Regions from separate parts of the Paenisporosarcina sp. P4_E4_2 genome, predicted to be linked through region 3. Evidence: riboswitches for the same ligand, from Rfam matches in the RefSeq annotation. Region 3 holds a riboswitch; each other region holds the start of a gene.

Region 1 (7,675 bases), on a different contig from region 3:
TGTAAAAAAGCAGGTGTATTATTTCGTTGAATATAAACGCTTTTTTGATCATCATTTACAATGGCTTTCACTTCTTCCGGTAATTCGGCAAGTGAAGCAAATGGTTTGCTTTCAACAGCGTGAACTGGGAAGTTAGTGAAATTCCATTTATCGATTTTCGTTTTATCTGGTGTTGGCATAGGCAGATTTTCTGCCGCTAATAAAGCTTGTACACGATATTCAGCAAACCAAGACGGTTCTTGCTTCGCCGTTGAATAGGAGCGTACATCTTGTTCGGTTAATGCCAATTTTGTTTCAACCGTCATGTGTATGTCTCCTCCTTACGCTTCTTGACCTACAGTTTCGTCTTCAATTCCTAATTCTTCTTTAATCCAATCGTAACCTTGTGCTTCTAGTTTATGAGCAAGTTCCGCTCCACCAGATTTCACTACACGACCTTGCATCATTACATGTACATGATCAGGCGTGATGTAGTTCAATAAGCGTTGGTAATGAGTGATGATTAAACAACCGAAACCTTCGCCACGCATTTGGTTGATTCCTTTAGAAACAACTTTAAGTGCATCGATATCTAAACCAGAGTCAATCTCGTCAAGAATCGCAAATTTTGGTTGAAGCATCATTAATTGAAGAATTTCGTTACGTTTTTTCTCTCCGCCTGAGAAACCTTCATTTAAATAGCGTTGAGCCATATCTTGGTCCATTTCTAGATATTCCATTTTCGAATCAAGTTCACGGATGAATTTCATGATTGAAATTTCATCACCTTCTTCACGACGTGAGTTGATTGCTGAGCGTAAGAAGTCAGCATTCGTTACACCAGTGATTTCACTTGGGTATTGCATTGCTAAGAAAAGACCCGCTTGAGCGCGCTCATCTACTTCCATTTCCAGTACATCTTCACCGTCTAAAGTGACTGAACCAGAAGTTACTTCATATTTCGGGTGACCCATGATTGCTGAAGCTAAAGTAGATTTACCAGTACCATTTGGTCCCATGATTGCGTGAATTTCGTTTGTATTAAGTGTAAGGTTCAATCCTTTAAGAATCTCCTTACCATCAATGGCAACGTGAAGATCTTGAATAACTAAAGTCGACATTTTATAACCTCCATATTGTATAAATGAACGGAAAAACCCATTCTTAATTTATTATCATTCTAATCTTAACCGAATTATCGACCCCTTGCAAATCTTTTAAACGGCCTATTAATTTATATGAAAATCGTTTAACACAATTGAAATTAACTAATATCAGCACGATTTATCATATACTATCATTCACTGTTTTTCATTTTCAATAAAGCAAATCTAATTGAGAATCGATTTCACTAAGAAACGACAAAAAAAAGCCAATGAACCTAGGCTCACTGACTTTTGCTACTATTTATTATACTTCTCAATGTGCTTGACGCTCTAGACGAGCCGCGATTTGTTGGCCAATTTCATGATCATGTTCACGTTGCATTTCAACCCTAATTCGTATATCGGCGTCATTTTGATAATCAACCAATCCAACTCCATGTGCGCTTCTGAATGCTTGGTCCATACGTTCTGTGTAGGTAAAATCTAGTGATTGGATAGTGAATCATTCCTTTCAAATTTTCAACCTACTGTTGTAAGTTGTAATCCTTCACATTTGTATATATACCCACAGGTCAAACTTTTAAACAAAAACTCTCATAACTTTTGTTTTTGTTTTATAACAAAAGTATGTATCGATTCGTTTTCCACGGACTAACTGGTTAATCTCAGTACGTTGGCTTAGGCCTAACAAGCGGCAAGCGCATATGTACAATTTACAACGAGATTTTTAATCAGCTCAAAATAAAAAAAAGTTCGACCGAATTAACGGAAGAACTTTTTTGGAAAACATCCAACAAATCAAGCTATGATTTGTTTCTTATAAAGAAACTTCATTAAAAATACTTGAACCAACCAAACCGATTTCTTCAAGGACAGCATTTAACTCTTTGTCAGCTTCCTGGAATTTTGCATTTGCTTCATCTAATTGAACTTCGCCTTCAGAAGCTAACGCTTTTGATTTCATTGTGTAAGCTTCTTGAATTTTAGAAAGTGCGCTGTTAATTGCTTCTTGTTGCTTTGTTAAGGTTTTAGGAACTTCCAACGCCTCTACTTTTGCTGATGTATTGTCTGCAGAAGCTTTTGCTGCATCTTTCATCGTTTGAAGATCGGCACCTTCAGGAAGCGTAGCTTCACCCGCTGCATCTTCAAAAGCGTTTAAATCAGCATCAACCTCATTAATTGATTGAGAAATGGATAAATAAAACTTCATCATATCTGCTGCAGGATTAGCTTTTTCTTCAGTCTTTGCTGCTCCGTTTGTTGTTGTTTCCGGCTTTTCTTCTTTATCAGATGAACATGCCGCAAGAACGATTGTAAGTGAAGTAAGTAGTAGTAATAATTTTTTCATCATTGAATCTCCTTTATATGTAGTCAATTTGCATCATTATCCTACCATAACAATATTCCCAATGTAAAGGCTATACAAAATAGTCGGAACACATTGAAAATTATGATTCCAAAGAGCTACTTTCATTAGTTTTTTCACGTGAAAGTCGATTCACGATTAACATGGTGATGCCTCATCTCCATTTATATTTGTTGCCAATTCAAAACTATCCTGTGCTATGTAATGTACAATCATTAATATAATCATCGTTTGGATTAAATCCTAACTCGGTATGACACTCATTTAATTTGGAGTAAAATGAAATTTAATCGGCATTGTCTTGGATTTAATCGGCATCAAATACCATTTAATCGGTCTCACCCAATAATTCCTACAAAAAACAATCTTCAATTTACTGGGTGACTAAGTATCATCTTCCAAGAAATAGAAAAGACGCCGGTTTCCCGGCGTCCATAGGATTACTTTATTTAACTGGAACGACCGAACCGCCCCATTCATCTAAAATGAAATCTTGAATTTCTTTAGATTTCAATACTTCAACTAATGCTTTAATTTCTTTATTTTTTTCATTACCAGCTTTTACAGCAATGATATTTACGTATGGAGATTCTGAGTTTTCAATAGCGATTGAATCTTCCAATGGGTTCAACCCAGCGTCGATTGCGTAGTTTGAGTTGATTAACACCGCATCGCCTTCTTCATTTTCGTACATTTGTACAAGAAGTGCCGCTTCGTATTCTGCATCAAATTCCAAGTTCTTCGGATTGTCTACAATATCTTTTACTTCTGCTGTTGTCTTATCAATGCCTTCTTTTAATGTGATTAGACCCTCAGCTTCCAACATAGATAGGATACGACCATGGTCAGCAACTGAATTACTAATCAGTATCGTTGCTCCTTCAGGAAGTTCATCCAGAGACTTATATTTTTTTGAGTACACACCGATTGGCTCAATATGGATACCGCCAGCATTGGCAAAATCATAGCCATGATCGGCCATTTGAGCTTCGAAGTAAGGAATGTGCTGGAAGTAGTTTGCATCCAAATCGCCATTTTCCAAATCCTCATTCGGTAAAATGTAATCTTGGTAAGTTTCAATTTTAAGTTCAATACCTTTTTCTTCAAGCAACGGTTTTGCTTGTTCCAAAATTTCTGAATGGGGTATGTTAGATGCTCCCACTACAAGTTCTTTACTGTCTCCACCTGATGATGAGCCAGCTCCTCCTCCACATGCCGCTAGAGTGATTGCACTTGCCGATAATAAAATTCCTGCTACAAATTTCTTCATCATTTTCTCTCCCTTTTTTTGTTTATTTGATCGAGCTTTCACCCGAAAGCACCTTAACGTTTGTCTGTTTTTGTTGTGATCGAATCTCCCACCCATTGGATGATAAAGACAATTAGTAAAATGATAATTGTGGAAACAACTGTTACATCTCCCCTACTGCGTTGGAAGCCATCTAAAAATGCGAGTGTTCCAAGACCGCCCGCTCCAATAATTCCTGCCATCGCGGTATAACCTACAAGGGCAATTGCTGTAACGGTCAGTCCTGAGATTAATGCAGGCATGGACTCTGGAAGAAGCACTTTCCAAATGATTGTGGAAGTTTTAGCGCCCATTGAGCGAGCAGCTTCAATTACACCTTTATCTATTTCACGTAATGCAATCAGGACCATGCGGGCATAAAATGGTGCTGCACCTATGATTAGTGCCGGTAATGCAGCATTTGCCCCACGAATCGTACCGAGTAGGAATTTAGTAAACGGAATCAACAAAATAATTAAGATGATAAACGGGATGGATCTGAAAATATTAACGAACGCCCCTGTTAACCAGTACACTATTTTATTTGCCCATAATTGACGAGGGCTAGTTACAAACAGCAAAATTCCAAGTGCAAGTCCGATTATGAAAGTTAAAACGGTAGCCATTGAAGTCATATATAACGTTTCAAGTGTGGCTTCCCACATTTTTTCCCAATCCACATTCGGTAGAAGGTTTTCAATCATGTGAAATCACCTCCGTATGAACATCTTGTCCATGTAAATAATCAATCGCTTGATTGATGGCATTTGAATCGCCATCGATTTGTAAATATAACGTTCCATATGCACCATTTTGAGTTTGTGCGATATTCCCTTGAACGATGTTAACTTCTACTTGATATTGCTTAATTAATCTTGATAGAATCGGTTGCTCCGTTCTATCTCCGACAAAAACTAGTTTCACAAGCTTGCCTGAGGGATATTGCTCTACCAAATGAGCAATCGTCTGGCTGGCTGACTCCGGACCATTTACCTGGGCAACAAAACGTTTCGTAATGGGTTGTTCAGGAGTTTGGAATATTTGAAGTACACTTCCCATTTCAACCACTTTTCCAGCTTCCATGACTGCAACCCGATGACAAATTTTACGGATGACATGCATTTCATGTGTAATCAGGACAATTGTCAAACCCAACCGTTTGTTGATATCTACCAATAGTTCCAATATGGCATCTGTTGTTTCAGGGTCAAGTGCTGATGTCGCTTCATCACATAGCAGCACTTCAGGATTATTGGCAAGGGCACGTGCAATTCCTACCCGTTGCTTTTGACCGCCGGATAATTGGGAAGGGTATGCTTTCTCCCTGCCTGTCAATCCAACTAGTTCGATTAATTCTTTAACTCGTTCTGAACGTTGCGTTTTGCTAATCCCTGCAATTTCTAGTGGGAATGAGATATTTTCCTCGACTGTCCGCGACCATAGTAAGTTGAAATGTTGAAAAATCATGCTTACTTTTTGTCTTGCACTACGAAGATCCTGTCCTGAACTGGACGAGATTTCGTGTCCATTTACAGTGACACTACCTGAAGTAGGTTTTTCCAAGCCATTTAATAATCGGATCAAAGTACTTTTTCCTGCTCCACTGTAACCGATTATGCCAAAAATCTCGCCTTGATCAATCGTCACATTCACGTCATCTACCGCTATGAGTTGTCCATTACCGGTTTCAAACCGTTTTGATAAGTTTTTTAATTGAATCATATTCACTTCACCTCTGAATTTATACACCATTTTATTTGTTTTCTTTATCATGCATTTGCACTGGCTGCATGTTTCGCATGAGTCAAGAAGTTTAAAACCACTTACCTGCACTCAAGCATAACGCGCGCAAATAAACTCTTTCATTTCATTTAATATCAACATCATTTTATTGAAATATCCTAAAAAAATAAAAATCCCTTCCGCAGACAAGCAGAAGGGACTAATGCACAATTATATACGTTAGACCGTTCTCTCATCTTTCAAAGCGAATTCGCTTTGAGTGATTTGGCACCATTTCACAAATTGTGACGGTTGCCGGGCTTCATAGGGCACTTCCCTCAGCCTCTCTTTATAAGAGTTTACGATATTAAGTTTTTAGTTACGAATGATAATGTAACACGTTCAAATGCGAACGTCAATTTTTTTTTTGCAAACGATTATATAGATAGGGAACTGATTGAAAAGCATAAACTTTTTCAACTATTTGACCATTTTCCGCAATGAGTAAACAAGGGACGCTTTGGATTTGATAATCGACCGCTAAACTTTCTACATAGTTCAAGTTTGCTTTCCCTATTTGCAAATCTGGCAAAAGTTCTTCCACAACGTCCATCATTTTTGAGGCAACTTGGCAAGTTCCACACATGGGCGTATATAAATAATAAGCTGCCCTCTTTGCGTTTTGAGAATGATTTTCCCACTCCGCTCGCGTCCATTCTTTCATTGTATTCATCCTTTAGGCAATAAATTCCGCTTTAACATCGATATTCGCTCCGAGCAACACAGTCGCTAGAACTTTCATTGGTGTAGTCGCAACTTCTCGGTAGGCTGGATCAGTATATAAATGAAGTGCTTCGGGAAATTCACGTTTAATGAGCGCACGTAATTTCTCTCCGGACTTATCAGCATCGACAAATACATAAATCTCCAACTGATCGTAGGGGGCTAATATTTCTTCCAATCGCGTGGGGCTGACTGTTCCGTTCGTGCAGATAATTTCAACTGGCTCTGCAATAAGTCGCAGAATCCGCTGTTTATCTGATCGACCTTCTACAATTATGACTTTATCTATTGGCATGGGATCACTCCTGGCTGTACTGACATAAAAGATTGTTTAAAAAGTTTTCTTGAAACGGAGTCCATCAGGTTGCAACTCTTCCCGATCACAACCATTGCCACTCTTTTCAATATCCCGTTTTAAACTCGCTGTTATAATCGACATATGCAAAAAACGCCGAACAAATGTCGGCGTTCAACTAACGATATTACTCTTGTGTCATTTCTTCGTATTGCTCAGCCGTCATTAATGAGTCCACTTCAGACAAATCTGTAGGTTCTACAACGATCATCCATGCATTCTCGTATGGAGATTCATTCACGAATTCAGGACTGTCTTCCAATCCGCTGTTCACTTCAACTACTTTACCACTGATTGGTGCGTATAGCTCAGAAACTGTTTTAACAGATTCAACACTGCCAAATGGTTCGTTCGTTTTGATTTCGTCGCCTACTTGTGGAAGTTCTACGAATACAATATCACCAAGCTCAGATTGAGCGAAGTTAGTGATGCCGATGCGTGCTTTTCCATCTTCAACTTTAACCCATTCGTGTTCCTCAGAGTAGCGTAATTCTTTTGGTGTGCTCATTAATACCCCTCCAAATATGTAATATATTCAACTTCAGTTTGACATAATCTTTCCTTAAAAACAAGAACAGAAAATCAGCTTTTCCAATTCACAGTAAAATCCGACTCCTTAAAACCTACTGTGGCTTTCAAGCCGTCCGTCACAAGGGGTCTCTTAATGAGCATCCCGTCTGAAGCAAGCAATTCATATTGTTCTTCATCTGACATCGTCGGCAGTTTATCTTTTAAACCAAGCTCCCTGTATTTCATTCCACTCGTGTTATAAAACTTCTTAAGCGGCAACCCACTTGTCTCTACGATCTTTTTCAACTCTTCCTTTGAAGGGGGAGTTTCTACAATATGTACATCATGATACGTAAGACCTTCGGCATCCAACCATGCTTTAGCCTTTTTGCAAGTACTACATTTCGGATATCCATAATACGTAATAGCCATCATTAAACCTCCTTATCATCATTTTAACCAGTCTATCAAAAAATAAATCCGAACACCTCATCAGAAGCGTTCGGATTTTTTATTCTACGTTTTTCTTTGCGTCAATCAAATATTTTCACTTGTTTATTTCCAGT
Region 2 (6,823 bases), on a different contig from region 3:
CCACAACAAATGATCATCGAGTGGCGTCATATCGTATTCTGAAGTTGATACTTTCCCATTCGGCCTTTGATATGAAATGGTGGTCTTGTATCGTTCTGTCCGGAGTTTTACTTTTGCAGCAGGAAAAAATCCTTTGACATAGTCTTGGTGGTTAACCCGTTCTGCATCCACAGCGATTGGCTGAATCCATTGATCACCGAGATCGCACAAATAGCAATGTCCTTCACCATCTATCGCAATTACAGCAACATGTGCCCGTTCTGCATCGACATCATTCGTAATTCCATAAGCTTCAATACCTGCAGCACGGAATTCTTCAATTAACCATAGCGACAAGTCTACACAATTCCCAGCGACACCGAAATGCTCGAAATGCTCCTTAATCAAAGAAACAGGACGCTGTGCTCCACCACCTGATTGCTTGGACCACCATAGTTTCATCAGCGTATCCATAGGCTTGTCGTCAAATTTTCCCCATACAGCCAATATCTCTTTGGGTGCTTGCATTCGTTTCATCCTCCTTACCTTCATTAACATCATATCGTAATAATAAAAAGGATTCTCCTAGTTTATGGAGAATGATATAAAGATTCAATGACTCGAAAGGTGGAAGAGAAGCTTGGTTTAATATCCAAGATCCAGATGGGAACGTTGTCATGATTTGCAATTTTTGAGGTGTCTACATTGAAAGTTCTTTTCATATGCATTTAATGACGATGGTTAATTTTCTAATTGAAAGGAGCGCACTAAATTGCAATCTCTTAAACCGAAAAAGAGAAGTGCTTCCCGTATATGGATGGGAACTAAAGCTTATCGACTGAAACGATATGCTGAATGGGTACTGGATGAAAAAAAGTACGCAAAAAATAAGCGAAATGAATCACTGGAATATCGAGTTTTCAAACACAAGACACCGTTGCTGCGTCAGTTAAAAGACGTGGACATGCAACTGCAATATAATAAAGTCGTGAATTTAAAGATTGCGGCTAAAAAAGTAAGTGGAATCGTCGTTCAGCCAGGTGAAACGTTTTCCTACTGGAAGACAATTGGGAAAACAACGAGACGGAAAGGTTATCTTGACGGCATGATTTTGCATTATGGGAAAGTGCGATCTGGTCCAGGCGGTGGCCTTTGCCAATTATCCAACCTGATTTACTGGATGACTTTGCATACTCCACTTACTGTAACAGAACGCTACCGTCACAGTTACGATGTATTTCCGGATTCCAAGCGCAGCCAACCTTTTGGAAGCGGGGCAACTTGTGCATATAACTATTTGGACCTGCAGATTAAAAATGAAACGAATGAACCTTACCAACTAATCATTTACGTAACCGATCAATCTTTGGTAGGCGAATGGCGATCGACACAACCTTCTTTGACGACCTACAATGTTTATGAAAAAGAGCATTGGTTCACATTAGAACAATGGGGCGGGTACGTACGTCACAACACGATATACCGTGAAGTACTCAACCGTTTCGGAGAACGAATCGATGACGAGTTCATTACTGAAAACCATGCCATTACCATGTATGAACCTTTTCTGACGGATGGAAAAGCATAAAAGAAACAGCTCAGCAGGAATCTGCTGAGCTGTTTTATTGTTCGTCTAATAAAGAAAGAAAAAATGACTGTTTCGATTAACATTTACGGATGAGGTTTATATGTTTTGTATAGGGGTAAATTTGAATTAGAACATTAGAAACATTCAACTAACACAAAATATGAGGAGGAAACTAACATGGCAGATTGGAAAAAAACATTATTAGCAAGTAGTCTAGTAGGTGGAATCGTTTTGGGTGGTTTAGCAGGTTGTGGTGACGGAGTTGACCAGGATAATGGTGTCAATGATGGTGACCAGAAGGACGAAGTAGATTCTGAAAACAAAAACACTGAAGAAGGCGAAGAATAATTCAGCCGATTTAAGGAGCGTAAAGCTCCTTTTTTTTATGGACAATAAGTGAAGTTAATGGGTTAAGCCTTGTAACACCATCACTCTATAGCTTTTTAGCAGTTAAGAATTTCTCTTTAAATATGTTGCTTAATTCACTCCAAACGTCAAATTTATTCCCATCTAAATCATAAAAAACAAAGTTTTTTCCTGCATGCCCGCGGTTTTCGATATCGCCAATTCTTATTTCTTTTTCATTGAAATCCTTGTGTATACTTTCTAAAGCAGATAATCCGTTCACTTCAAAGGTAATAGAGAAATGTTCATTCCCATTAATGTCATAGAAGTTCGAGCTTTGATTATCTCTAGACTTAACAAGGAATATACTTTGGTTGGCTAAATTAAGAATAGCTTTATCGTTGTCTTTATAGCTTAATTCAGCACCTAATTTGTGTACATACCATTCCGAAGATAGCTCTACGTCGGTAACAGGTAAATATGTAGTTCCTACTCTTAGTAACTTTTCCTTCATCTTATAATCCTCCCCAAAAATTTTCTAAAATTGAGTTCTTCATCCTATTTCTATTTTCGATACTACAATGGGGAAATCCTGTTTGAACTTATGAACTGGAAACCGATCAAATAAAAAACCATCTCCTTTTTTTCGGGAGATGGTTTTCATTATGATTTGAATAAATTCAGCCAGCCTTTGTATTTAAACCAGGCGAACATTAACAATCCGATAAGTGCCATTCCGCCTAAAGCGAAAAAGTAGCCGTATTTCGTCTCGAGTTCCGGCATGTTTTCAAAGTTCATGCCATATACCCCTGCTACAAATGTTAGTGGAATGAAAATGGAGGATACAATCGTTAAAATCATCATGATTCGGTTCATTCGATTGGAGTTCATTGCCATATAGCTATCTCGTATATCCGCTGTAAGTTCTCGGTTTGACTCCACAATTTCTGTCAGTTTGACGAGGTGATCAGAAATATCCGCAAAGTAGGAATGTTCGTGCTGTTGAAGGTTAAAACTACTCGAGTTTAAAACTCGGTACATCAAATCACGCATCGGCAAAATCGTTCGGCGCAACCATAACAAGTCACTGCGCATTTCAAAGACAGTATCCATCGAAAAATGCTTCATATCAAACGTCATCTGATCTTCAATTTCGTTCAAATGGTCCTCAATCTTGTACACAAGTGGAAAGTAGGAATCAACCACTTTGTCGAGAATTTGATACATCGCATAAATCGCTCCACGTTCCCAGAAGGAGGCATCGCGTTGCAATTTTTCTCGAACCAAGTCCAATTCTTGAACGGTATTATGATGAAAAGTAACAACAAAATTCTTTCCAACGAATAAATCCAATTCTTCTGCTTCGAGTGTCTCTTCATTCAGCGTATGGACGACAAAGAAATGATATCCATCGTGGTAATCGACTTTCGGGCGCTGCAAGCGGTGTAAACAATCTTCAATCGCCAGTGGATGGAAATGAAAGAACGAATCAAGCAAAGCCCATTCAGTGGCTGATGGTTTGTCAAAATCAATCCAGTACCAGTCGAATGACTTTTTATGTAGATCTTCTAAAGGAAAGTCCATTTCTAATTGGCTATCAACGGTAACTCCAAATGTTCGAATCATAAGTAAAACCTCGTTTCACACTGTAAATGCTAGTAGTAGTTTACCACGAAAGTTCGATGTGCTTGTATTGAAGCCAACAAAATTCGTTTGAAAAAGGAGAAGTTACCAGTCGATTTCTTATAACTTCACATTAAAAGTTCATTTTCTAAATAATGTCTTAACAAGTTATTCACATCCTCTTCATATTCATCTATTACACTAAAGGTGCAAGCTCAAATCCAAGGAGGTCCTACATGAGTCAAACACGTTTGAAAAAGAAAGCTTTACCTATCGCAATCCTTTCGTTTTTAGCCATCAGTGGAGTCGCGGGAACCATTGCCACATTTCCATTTCATAAACGACAACGAATACCTCTAAAAGCTAGATAAAGGAAAAATAAAAAATGCGATTTAAAGGAGAGTCATTAACGTGGAAATTCAACGAAGACCTTGGAAAAAAATATCTTTGACGCGATTTATGGACTTCATAAGTAAGTCCACTCAAAGAGCACAAGAAAAGAGATTTTCTCAATTAAATTCATCACAGACACCTTGGAATTAACTAAACGCAATCATAAATAAATAAATTGATTCACTTTACTACTCTCATTTCTTATGGAGAGTTTTTTCTTGTTTAAAAACTCCTTCATACGGGAATTTACATATCTTTAATAACTTTTACCACTCCATACGCTGACAGATACGAAATCGGGATGAGAAGAAAAAGAATGATCAATCCAATCATCGTACCAAGTGGAGAGATAGGAAGTAGATTACCTGCAAAAAATCCAAGTATCTGAAAATAAATGACGAAAATGACGATGGACATGATTAGAATAATCATCTTATTTTTGAAGGTTTTCATTGTGATTCTCCTTCCGCAACAACCAAATATAGTACCATTAAGTATTACATTTACTTCCAATTGTTACAACTGTTTCTTTAAAGCGAGCGCATCGTTTGACTCTCTGTAAAATATAGTTTATTCTAGCCATGGAATTAATAAATTCATAAAGCGCCATTTTCACAATGGCGGCCAAGTTTTCTAGGGTTCCGCAAACAACCGGTTTGGTCTGGTCCAAGAGAAAACGCTTTGCACACATGCAAAGATACACGGAAGGATAAAAGCCTGGGAGATGACGTATGATACGTTTATCTCTCGGGCTTATTTTGATTTGGAAAAGGAGTATGTTTTCATGAATAAAGAATGGATGAAAGTCTTCATAGCAGCATTTTTTGAAGTGTTTTGGGTAATTGGTCTCAAGCATGCGGATGATATTTGGACATGGTTGGGCACGGCAATTGCGATTTCAGTGAGTTTCTATTTAATGATTATGGCAGGGAAAACACTTCCTGTTGGAACCGTGTATGCAGTGTTTGTCGGACTTGGTACAGCTGGTACAGTGATTGCGGATATCCTCTTTTTCGGGGAATCATTTAGTATCGCAAAAATTGCCTTGATTGCACTTCTGTTAATTGGGGTTGTCGGGCTTAAGCTGGTGACAAAAGAACAGGAAGAGGTGGAATCCTAATGGCGTGGATATTCTTAATCATTGCTGGATTGTTTGAAATGACAGGTGTGGCGATGATCAGTCAAGTGCATAAAAGTCGCAATTGGAAGTCCATTAGCGGATTGTTCGCAAGCTTTTTGGCAAGCTTCCTGTTCCTTGCACTCGCCATGGAAACCCTTCCGATGGGTACGGCATACGCAGTGTGGACAGGTATTGGTGCTTCAGGTGGAGCGATTTTAGGCATGATTTTATACGGGGAGCCTAAAACATGGTTGCGCATGCTGTTTATTGCCATGGTGTTAGGAGCGGCTGTCGGTTTGAAATTTATTTCTTAGGACGGTCATATCTATTTCCCGGCAAACATAGCATAACTTTATCACACACATAAAAAGCAGTATATTTTAATTTGTTAGAAAATTATGTTGACAAGTATTTTGCACCCTGTCATAATCCAATTTAGATTTTAAAAAATATCATATCTACATTTTTCTTATCAAGAGCAGGTGGAGGGACTAGCCCTATGAAACCCGGCAACCGACTTACGCGAGTAGGCACGGTGCTAATTCTTGCAGCAGTAGCTGACAGATAAGAGGATGTTAGTTCAACTACTAACCTCTTCTTTTTTGTGAAGAGGTTTTTTATTTTCCCTAAAGAGGTGGAGACATTGAGTGAAGTAATCGCGACTTATTTAGTCCATAGCATAGAAGAAAATTTAGAAAAAAAAGCAGAAGGCATCGCACTTGGCTTGACGGTCGGATCATGGACCGACTTACCGCAACTGGAACAACAGCAACTGAAGAAACATAAGGGACGCGTTGTATCTGTCCAAAAAGAAAATAGTCAATTAGAAAGCCGAACGAAAGGAATTATTCGCATTGCATACCCCATGGCGAATTTCAGTCCTGATTTGCCAGCCATTTTAACGACGACTTTTGGCAAGTTATCACTGGACGGGGAAATCAAATTAATTGATTTGGAGTTCAGTCCGGAATTAACGGGCCACTTTCCAGGGCCGAAATTCGGCACAGAAGGAATCCGACAATTGACAGGCGTGCAAGAACGACCATTTGTCATGAGTATCTTTAAAGGCATACTCGGGAAAGATTTGGGCTTTTTACTAACACAACTCGAACACCAAGCACGCGGTGGTGTGGATTTTGTGAAAGATGATGAAATTTTATTCGAAAACGAGTCGACGCCTTTTGAACAACGGATTGTAAAAGGACGTGAAGTACTCGAGCATGTTTTCTCGGAGACAGGTCACCGCACACGTTACGCAGTGAATTTGACAGGACGTACATTCGACTTAAAAGACAAAGCAAGACACGCGACAGAGCTAGGGGCAGATATGTTGCTGTTTAATGTTTATGCATACGGATTGGATACACTGCAAAGTTTAGCTGAAGATCCAGAAATTGCGATTCRGATTATGGCACACCCAGCCGTTTCGGGAGCATTCACTCCATCCCAAAAGTATGGTCTCTCAWACCACCTCGCACTGGGTAAATTATTGCGACTTGCCGGGGCGGATTTCTCGTTATTTCCTTCACCATATGGCAGTGTGGCCTTGGAAAAATCAGAAACACTACAAATTGCAGATGCACTCCATGTTCCTGGTTTGATAAAGACCTCTTTGCCAGTGCCTTCAGCCGGAATTCATCCGGGCATGGTGCCGCAACTGATTGAAGACTTTGGTATTGATTCCGTCATCAATGCAGGTGGCGGGGTGCACGGACATCCAGCAGGTTCTGCGGCAGGGGGCAAAGCATTCAGGCAAGCGGTTGATGCAACGCTTT
Region 3 (5,240 bases):
TGATAGGAAGTGTATTATTTATGCTTTTCACTGAAATTAATTACCATTCTTTGGTGTCTTTATTCCCTGTAATGGGTTGGTTGATTTTTTATATATGGCGTTATCTATATAGAAGGAAACAGGAGAAAGAATCTCCTATTACTTAATGTAACTTTGTGGTTCCATTCTAAAAGGATTGGTTTAATTATCTTTTCTTATTAAACTAACGGGTGCTTTAGTTAAAGGTCATCGGGCTGTTTAAACAGCCCTTTTTCTTATTGAACTAACGGGGCAGGTTAGTTCAATAAGAATTTTTCATTTATTGGAACTATTTGGGTTAAATAACGTAATAATTATAAAGGATTAAATTAAATTAAGGAGGATAACCCTTGAACAAATTCGGTGTTATCTCATTGCTAATGTTTATTAGTAGTATTATTGCTTTTTATATTTTGAGAGGACCTAATGCTGATATATATGTTGGTATAAAAATTTTTAGTGTTCTATCAATTATTGGGATTGTGTTTGCATTTATGTCAGGAAACAAGTTGTGGTTTTTTATCGGGGGGATTCTAAATATTTGTATGCTGGTGTTCACTTTTTTTCTATTACTCGCAATGGGTATAGGTGAGCCTTAAACTATCGGAATAAAATTAAAAGATGAAATGGTTGATATATTATTTACTTATACAGCTAATTTCTTATTGAACTAATGGGGCAGGTTAGTTTAATAAGAAATGTGAAGTAGCACCCATTTTTAGTGGTAAAATTAGGAATAAAGAACAGGAACGGAGATGTAATTTTGGAAAGAATCTTCTTATTCGTATTACTCTTGATAAATTTATTTTACGTAGTGAGTTTCCTTATCAGTTTTGAATTTTTTACATTTAGTATTCTATGGATTATCTTTTTTATCGTCAGTTTATTCATTTCAATTTTTTATTTGTTACTTTCAAAAAGGAAATCCAGCTATATTGCTTATTTAACAATTGCGGTTTTAGTTGCAAGCATTAGTTCTTCAGGGGCTTATGGTATTCAATATTATCTATCTAACTTTATGGGTTAATATTGTTCTAACGAGTGCTTTAGTGATTTTCGGATTAATAATTCTTTTTACTAACGGGTACTTTAGTAAAAATCTTTGGGCTGCTTTGGTAGCCCTTTTTTCTTATTCAACTAACGGGGCAGGTTAGTTGAAGAGTGTGGTATAACTTTTGTTCAACAATTGGGCCATTTTGTGGAGAAGGGAGATGGGAGAACTATGGAAAAAGTATTAAGAAAATCAGGTCTGTATGGGTTAGTGTTCGGATTGGCTGTTTCCATTCTATTTGTTAGTTACAAAGAAATTCAAGAGGTAGATAACGGTGGTCGCCTAATTACGTATAAACCGTTTCTTGATTATTTTATAGCGATTTTACGTTTTGGAATTATAGGAATGTTTTTGGGTTTGTTTATTGGTTGGAAGGATTATGAAAAGAAACATAAGACACAGCAACAAGGAAAAACATATTACATCCTTGCCTTTTTTGTTGTAGTCCTCATTTCAAGCATTTTAATGTTGATATTAAATTGGTGAAATAGTATTCCGTTTTCATCTTCAAATAACGGGGCAGTTTACTTGAAGAAGAATATTGTGTAAATTATCATTATTTGAAATGATTGTGATTGAACTTAAGAAGGTGGGGGGTATTCTAAATGACGAACCTGAGTATCCAAATTCAAATAGAAGTATCGAATTAGAAATTGGTAAAGAGATTTATCACGAAAATGGTTTGGCTTGTAAAAGTTTGTTAATGAAAGACGACTATGAGACTTGCTACCAAAACTAATATCTCTTATTGCACTAACGGGTGCTTTAGTTAAACAAGACCATCATTTCGATGGTCTATTTTTACGTCCGAAACATCAAGTAAATTTCGGCCATCTATTGTGAAATGTTACACTTAAACTAACGGGGCAGAATAGTTCAATAAGGTTTTTGGTTTTAATGGTAAAATATGTTTATGGAGGAAGAGTTAAATGGATAGTTTTTTCATAATACTTATGGGCTTTTTTATCGTTATTGCAAATATTATTGGGTTTATATTTTACAGAAAAAAGAAAAATCTATATTTTTCTGCTTTTACAATATTAATACTAGCAGTCTTATTTGGTGCAATCGGTGGTGCGTTAGCGATATTTACTATTCGAGATCCTTTTGCAGTGTTTTATGGCATGCAACTAGGGTACTATTTAATGATAAATAGTGTCATCGTTTTTATTATTGCAGTTTTAGCAACCGTCGTAAAAAAATATAACAGCAGAAACATGTGATTCACGATTATTCAACTAACGGGTGCTTTACTTCAATAAGGAGTGAATCCTTTTTTCTTATTGAACTAACGAGGCAGGTTAGTTGAAGAAGAATATAATTAAAATCAATGGATAAAATACCTACAAAGTAAGTTGAGTAGGTGATGAAATGAAAAAAATATTTATAATTTTAATCGTTGGTATTGTTTTGACTACATCACTAATAACGTACGCAAATCGTCCAATAACACAACCTACACGAGAGAATGTGTTAGAAGATGCCGTAATTGATCTATTACAGCCACAATTAAGCAAGGCGATTGAAGACCATTATGGAACTACTTTTGCAATAGACCTGCATAGTAGCACATTTCCTCTTCAACTAACGGGTGCTTGAGTTGAAAAAGAAAAAAGAAAAAAGCTAACGTCTGAGAAAAGACGTGAGCTATCAGTATTTACAGGTATACTCCGCATGTACCGTTTTAACGCAAATAACCAACCATTCTTGTAACGCCCAAAATCCTTGATATATATAGGTTTTAGGCGTTTTTTGTTTAGGTGTTAAGGTTAAAGAAAGAAGGATTAACACATTTTTTGTGAACTTATAGAACTAACGAGAAGAAAAGCTTTTGATGTACATCAATCAAACGCTGCATAAGCAGCAATCATGCTCATTATAGTTCCGTCGATTCCTCGACGATCAAATACTTTTGGGGCTGCTTTTTAATCTGTTCTTTACGTCCGTAGTGTACTTTGTGAAAAGATAAAAACGGTAAAAAACGCATTTCAGGAAATTGTTTACTTTATTGAATGTTTGTATTATTATAATAAATAAGTTAAATTCGTTGATTTTAAAACGAGCAAAACTGATACCATTTAAACCATTAATAAAACTAAATAGTTAATTTCAACTTATCAAGAGAGGTGGAGGGAAAGGCCCTTTGAAACCTCGGCAACAGACTCATTATTGAGCACTGTGCCAATTCCTTCAAGCGATTATGCTTGGAAGATAAGTTGAGATCTTGTCTACTAATGATGAGTCTCTTCTTGTTCCCAAGAAGAGACTTTTTTGTTTTTTAAATTATAAAAATGAGAAAAACAAATTTTAGAAAATTATTTACTTTCTTGAATTTATGTATTAATATAACAACTAAGTTAAATTCGTTGATTTCAAAACGAGCAAAACTGATACCATTTAAACCATTAATAAAACTAAATAGTTAATTTCTACTTATCAAGAGAGGTGGAGGGAAAGGCCCTTTGAAACCTCGGCAACAGACTCATTATGAGCACTGTGCCAATTCCTTCAAGCGATTATGCTTGGAAGATGAGTTGAGATCTTGTCACTTATATTTAATGATGAGCCTCTTCTTGTTTCCAAGAAGAGGCTTTTTTGTTTTTAGAAATATGGGTTCATTAGCCACAGTTTCAAATAGAAACGGGCATGAAAATATAAAAATAGAAGGAGTGTAAAAAATATTATGAGTAGAGTAAAAAGTTCGAATTTAGGTTATCCAAGAATTGGTGTAAAACGCGAATGGAAAAATTCACTGGAGCAGTTATGGGCAGGGAAACTAGAAAAAGAATCATTCTTAAAACAAATTGAGGAGATTCGTCTAAACAATCTGCAGAAACAAAAAGATTTAGGAATTGACTTGATACCAGTTGGAGACTTTAGCTTGTATGATCATGTGCTTGATACAGCCGTTATGTTCGGATTAGTACCGAATCGTTTTGAATACGACGGCGGTAAAGTATCACTTGAAACGTATTTTGATATAGCACGAGGCAATAAAGGTGCGGTTGCATCTGAAATGACAAAATGGTTTAACACAAACTATCACTATATTGTTCCAGAGCTTAATGAAGCAGTACCTACTCTTGTTGAAAACCGTCCACTTCAATTTTATAAAGAGGCTAAACAGAAACTTAATATCGAAGGAAAGCCTGTAATCTTAGGACCTATCACATTTGTAAAACTGTCAAAGGGTTATAAAGAAAGTGAGTTTAAAGCAGTTGTTGAAAAATTTGTACCGCTTTACGCTGACATTTTACGTGAATTACAAAAAGAAGGAGTAGAGTGGGTACAAATCGATGAACCGATTTTATCTACAACGATTTCCAAAGAAGATGTTGCGTTATTTAAGGATATCTATCAAACATTGCATGATGCAGCGCCAAACATAAAGCTGATATTACAAACATATTTTGAAAGCATTGAACATTACGAAGATGTTATCTCACTTCCTGTTCAAGGAATTGGACTTGATTTTGTATATGATATTGGTCAAAATCTTGCTGCTTTGAGAAAGTATGGTTTCCCAAAAGATAAGGTTCTTGCTGCTGGAGTAATTGACGGGCGAAACATATGGCGTGCAAATCTTAATGATCATTCTGCAATTCTTGCAGAGATTGCTAATGTTGTTTCAAAAGATCGTCTTATTGTACAATCTTCATCAAGCTTATTGCATGTACCTGTGACAGTTAAAAGTGAAGAAACGCTTGATGACGTCCTAAAAGGAGCATTATCATTTGCTAATGAAAAATTACATGAAATTGTTCTACTGACAAAAGGCTTAAACGATGGAAAAGAAGCGATACAAAAAGAAATCAGTGCAAGTACAGAAGCGATTCAAGCGTTACAAAAATCATCATTCCGAAATAACACACTAGTTCAAGAAGCCATTCAAAACTTGCATACGTATAAAGCGGAACGAAAAGCAATATTTAAAGTCCGTCAAGAGATACAAAAAGAGGCTTTTCAATTACCACTTCTTCCAACAACAACAATCGGAAGCTTCCCGCAAACTCAAGAAGTAAGAAAGAACCGATTAAAATGGCGTAAAGGCGAGTTAACGAATACAGAATATGAAACATATATAAAAGCAGAAATTAAAAAGTGGATTGAAATTCAAGAGGAACTTGGTCTAGATGTGTTTGTACATGGAGAATTTGAACGTACAGACATG

Evidence for each region. A riboswitch is a leader RNA that binds a small molecule or an ion and turns the genes downstream of it on or off. The one in region 3 is predicted to bind S-adenosylmethionine.
Region 1: another riboswitch for S-adenosylmethionine. It lies ahead of AC1DSB_RS06030 (methionine ABC transporter ATP-binding protein); the one in region 3 lies ahead of metE (5-methyltetrahydropteroyltriglutamate--homocysteine S-methyltransferase).
Region 2: another riboswitch for S-adenosylmethionine. It lies ahead of AC1DSB_RS11075 (2,3-diketo-5-methylthiopentyl-1-phosphate enolase); the one in region 3 lies ahead of metE (5-methyltetrahydropteroyltriglutamate--homocysteine S-methyltransferase).

Annotation. Positions count from the first base shown of each region.
Region 1 is NZ_JBFUJC010000049.1:4,125-11,799, forward strand. It holds gene sufD (Fe-S cluster assembly protein SufD) at 1-305, opposite strand, end outside; gene sufC (Fe-S cluster assembly ATPase SufC) at 321-1,100, opposite strand; gene AC1DSB_RS06010 (YuzK family famiily protein) at 1,399-1,548, opposite strand; gene AC1DSB_RS06015 (hypothetical protein) at 1,903-2,433, opposite strand; gene AC1DSB_RS06020 (MetQ/NlpA family ABC transporter substrate-binding protein) at 2,897-3,721, opposite strand; gene AC1DSB_RS06025 (methionine ABC transporter permease) at 3,775-4,443, opposite strand; gene AC1DSB_RS06030 (methionine ABC transporter ATP-binding protein) at 4,436-5,461, opposite strand; SAM riboswitch class I at 5,712-5,819, opposite strand; gene AC1DSB_RS06035 (thioredoxin family protein) at 5,877-6,185, opposite strand; gene AC1DSB_RS06040 (toprim domain-containing protein) at 6,198-6,539, opposite strand; gene gcvH (glycine cleavage system protein GcvH) at 6,727-7,107, opposite strand; gene AC1DSB_RS06050 (arsenate reductase family protein) at 7,182-7,541, opposite strand.
Region 2 is NZ_JBFUJC010000142.1:944-7,766, forward strand. It holds gene AC1DSB_RS11030 (hypothetical protein) at 1-507, opposite strand, end outside; gene AC1DSB_RS11035 (VanW family protein) at 797-1,567, shown strand; gene AC1DSB_RS11040 (hypothetical protein) at 1,745-1,915, shown strand; gene AC1DSB_RS11045 (VOC family protein) at 2,001-2,426, opposite strand; gene corA (magnesium/cobalt transporter CorA) at 2,576-3,538, opposite strand; gene AC1DSB_RS11055 (hypothetical protein) at 3,772-3,906, shown strand; gene AC1DSB_RS11060 (hypothetical protein) at 4,175-4,381, opposite strand; guanidine-I (ykkC/yxkD leader) riboswitch at 4,551-4,654, shown strand; gene AC1DSB_RS11065 (DMT family transporter) at 4,713-5,048, shown strand; gene AC1DSB_RS11070 (DMT family transporter) at 5,048-5,362, shown strand; SAM riboswitch class I at 5,515-5,619, shown strand; partial or broken gene AC1DSB_RS11075 (2,3-diketo-5-methylthiopentyl-1-phosphate enolase) at 5,692-6,823, shown strand, end outside.
Region 3 is NZ_JBFUJC010000052.1:6,490-11,729, reverse strand. It holds gene AC1DSB_RS06270 (hypothetical protein) at 1-146, shown strand, start outside; gene AC1DSB_RS06265 (hypothetical protein) at 399-617, shown strand; gene AC1DSB_RS06260 (hypothetical protein) at 1,241-1,555, shown strand; gene AC1DSB_RS06255 (3-isopropylmalate dehydrogenase) at 1,999-2,292, shown strand; gene AC1DSB_RS06250 (hypothetical protein) at 2,480-2,668, shown strand; SAM riboswitch class I at 3,181-3,287, shown strand; SAM riboswitch class I at 3,500-3,605, shown strand; gene metE (5-methyltetrahydropteroyltriglutamate--homocysteine S-methyltransferase) at 3,753-5,240, shown strand, end outside.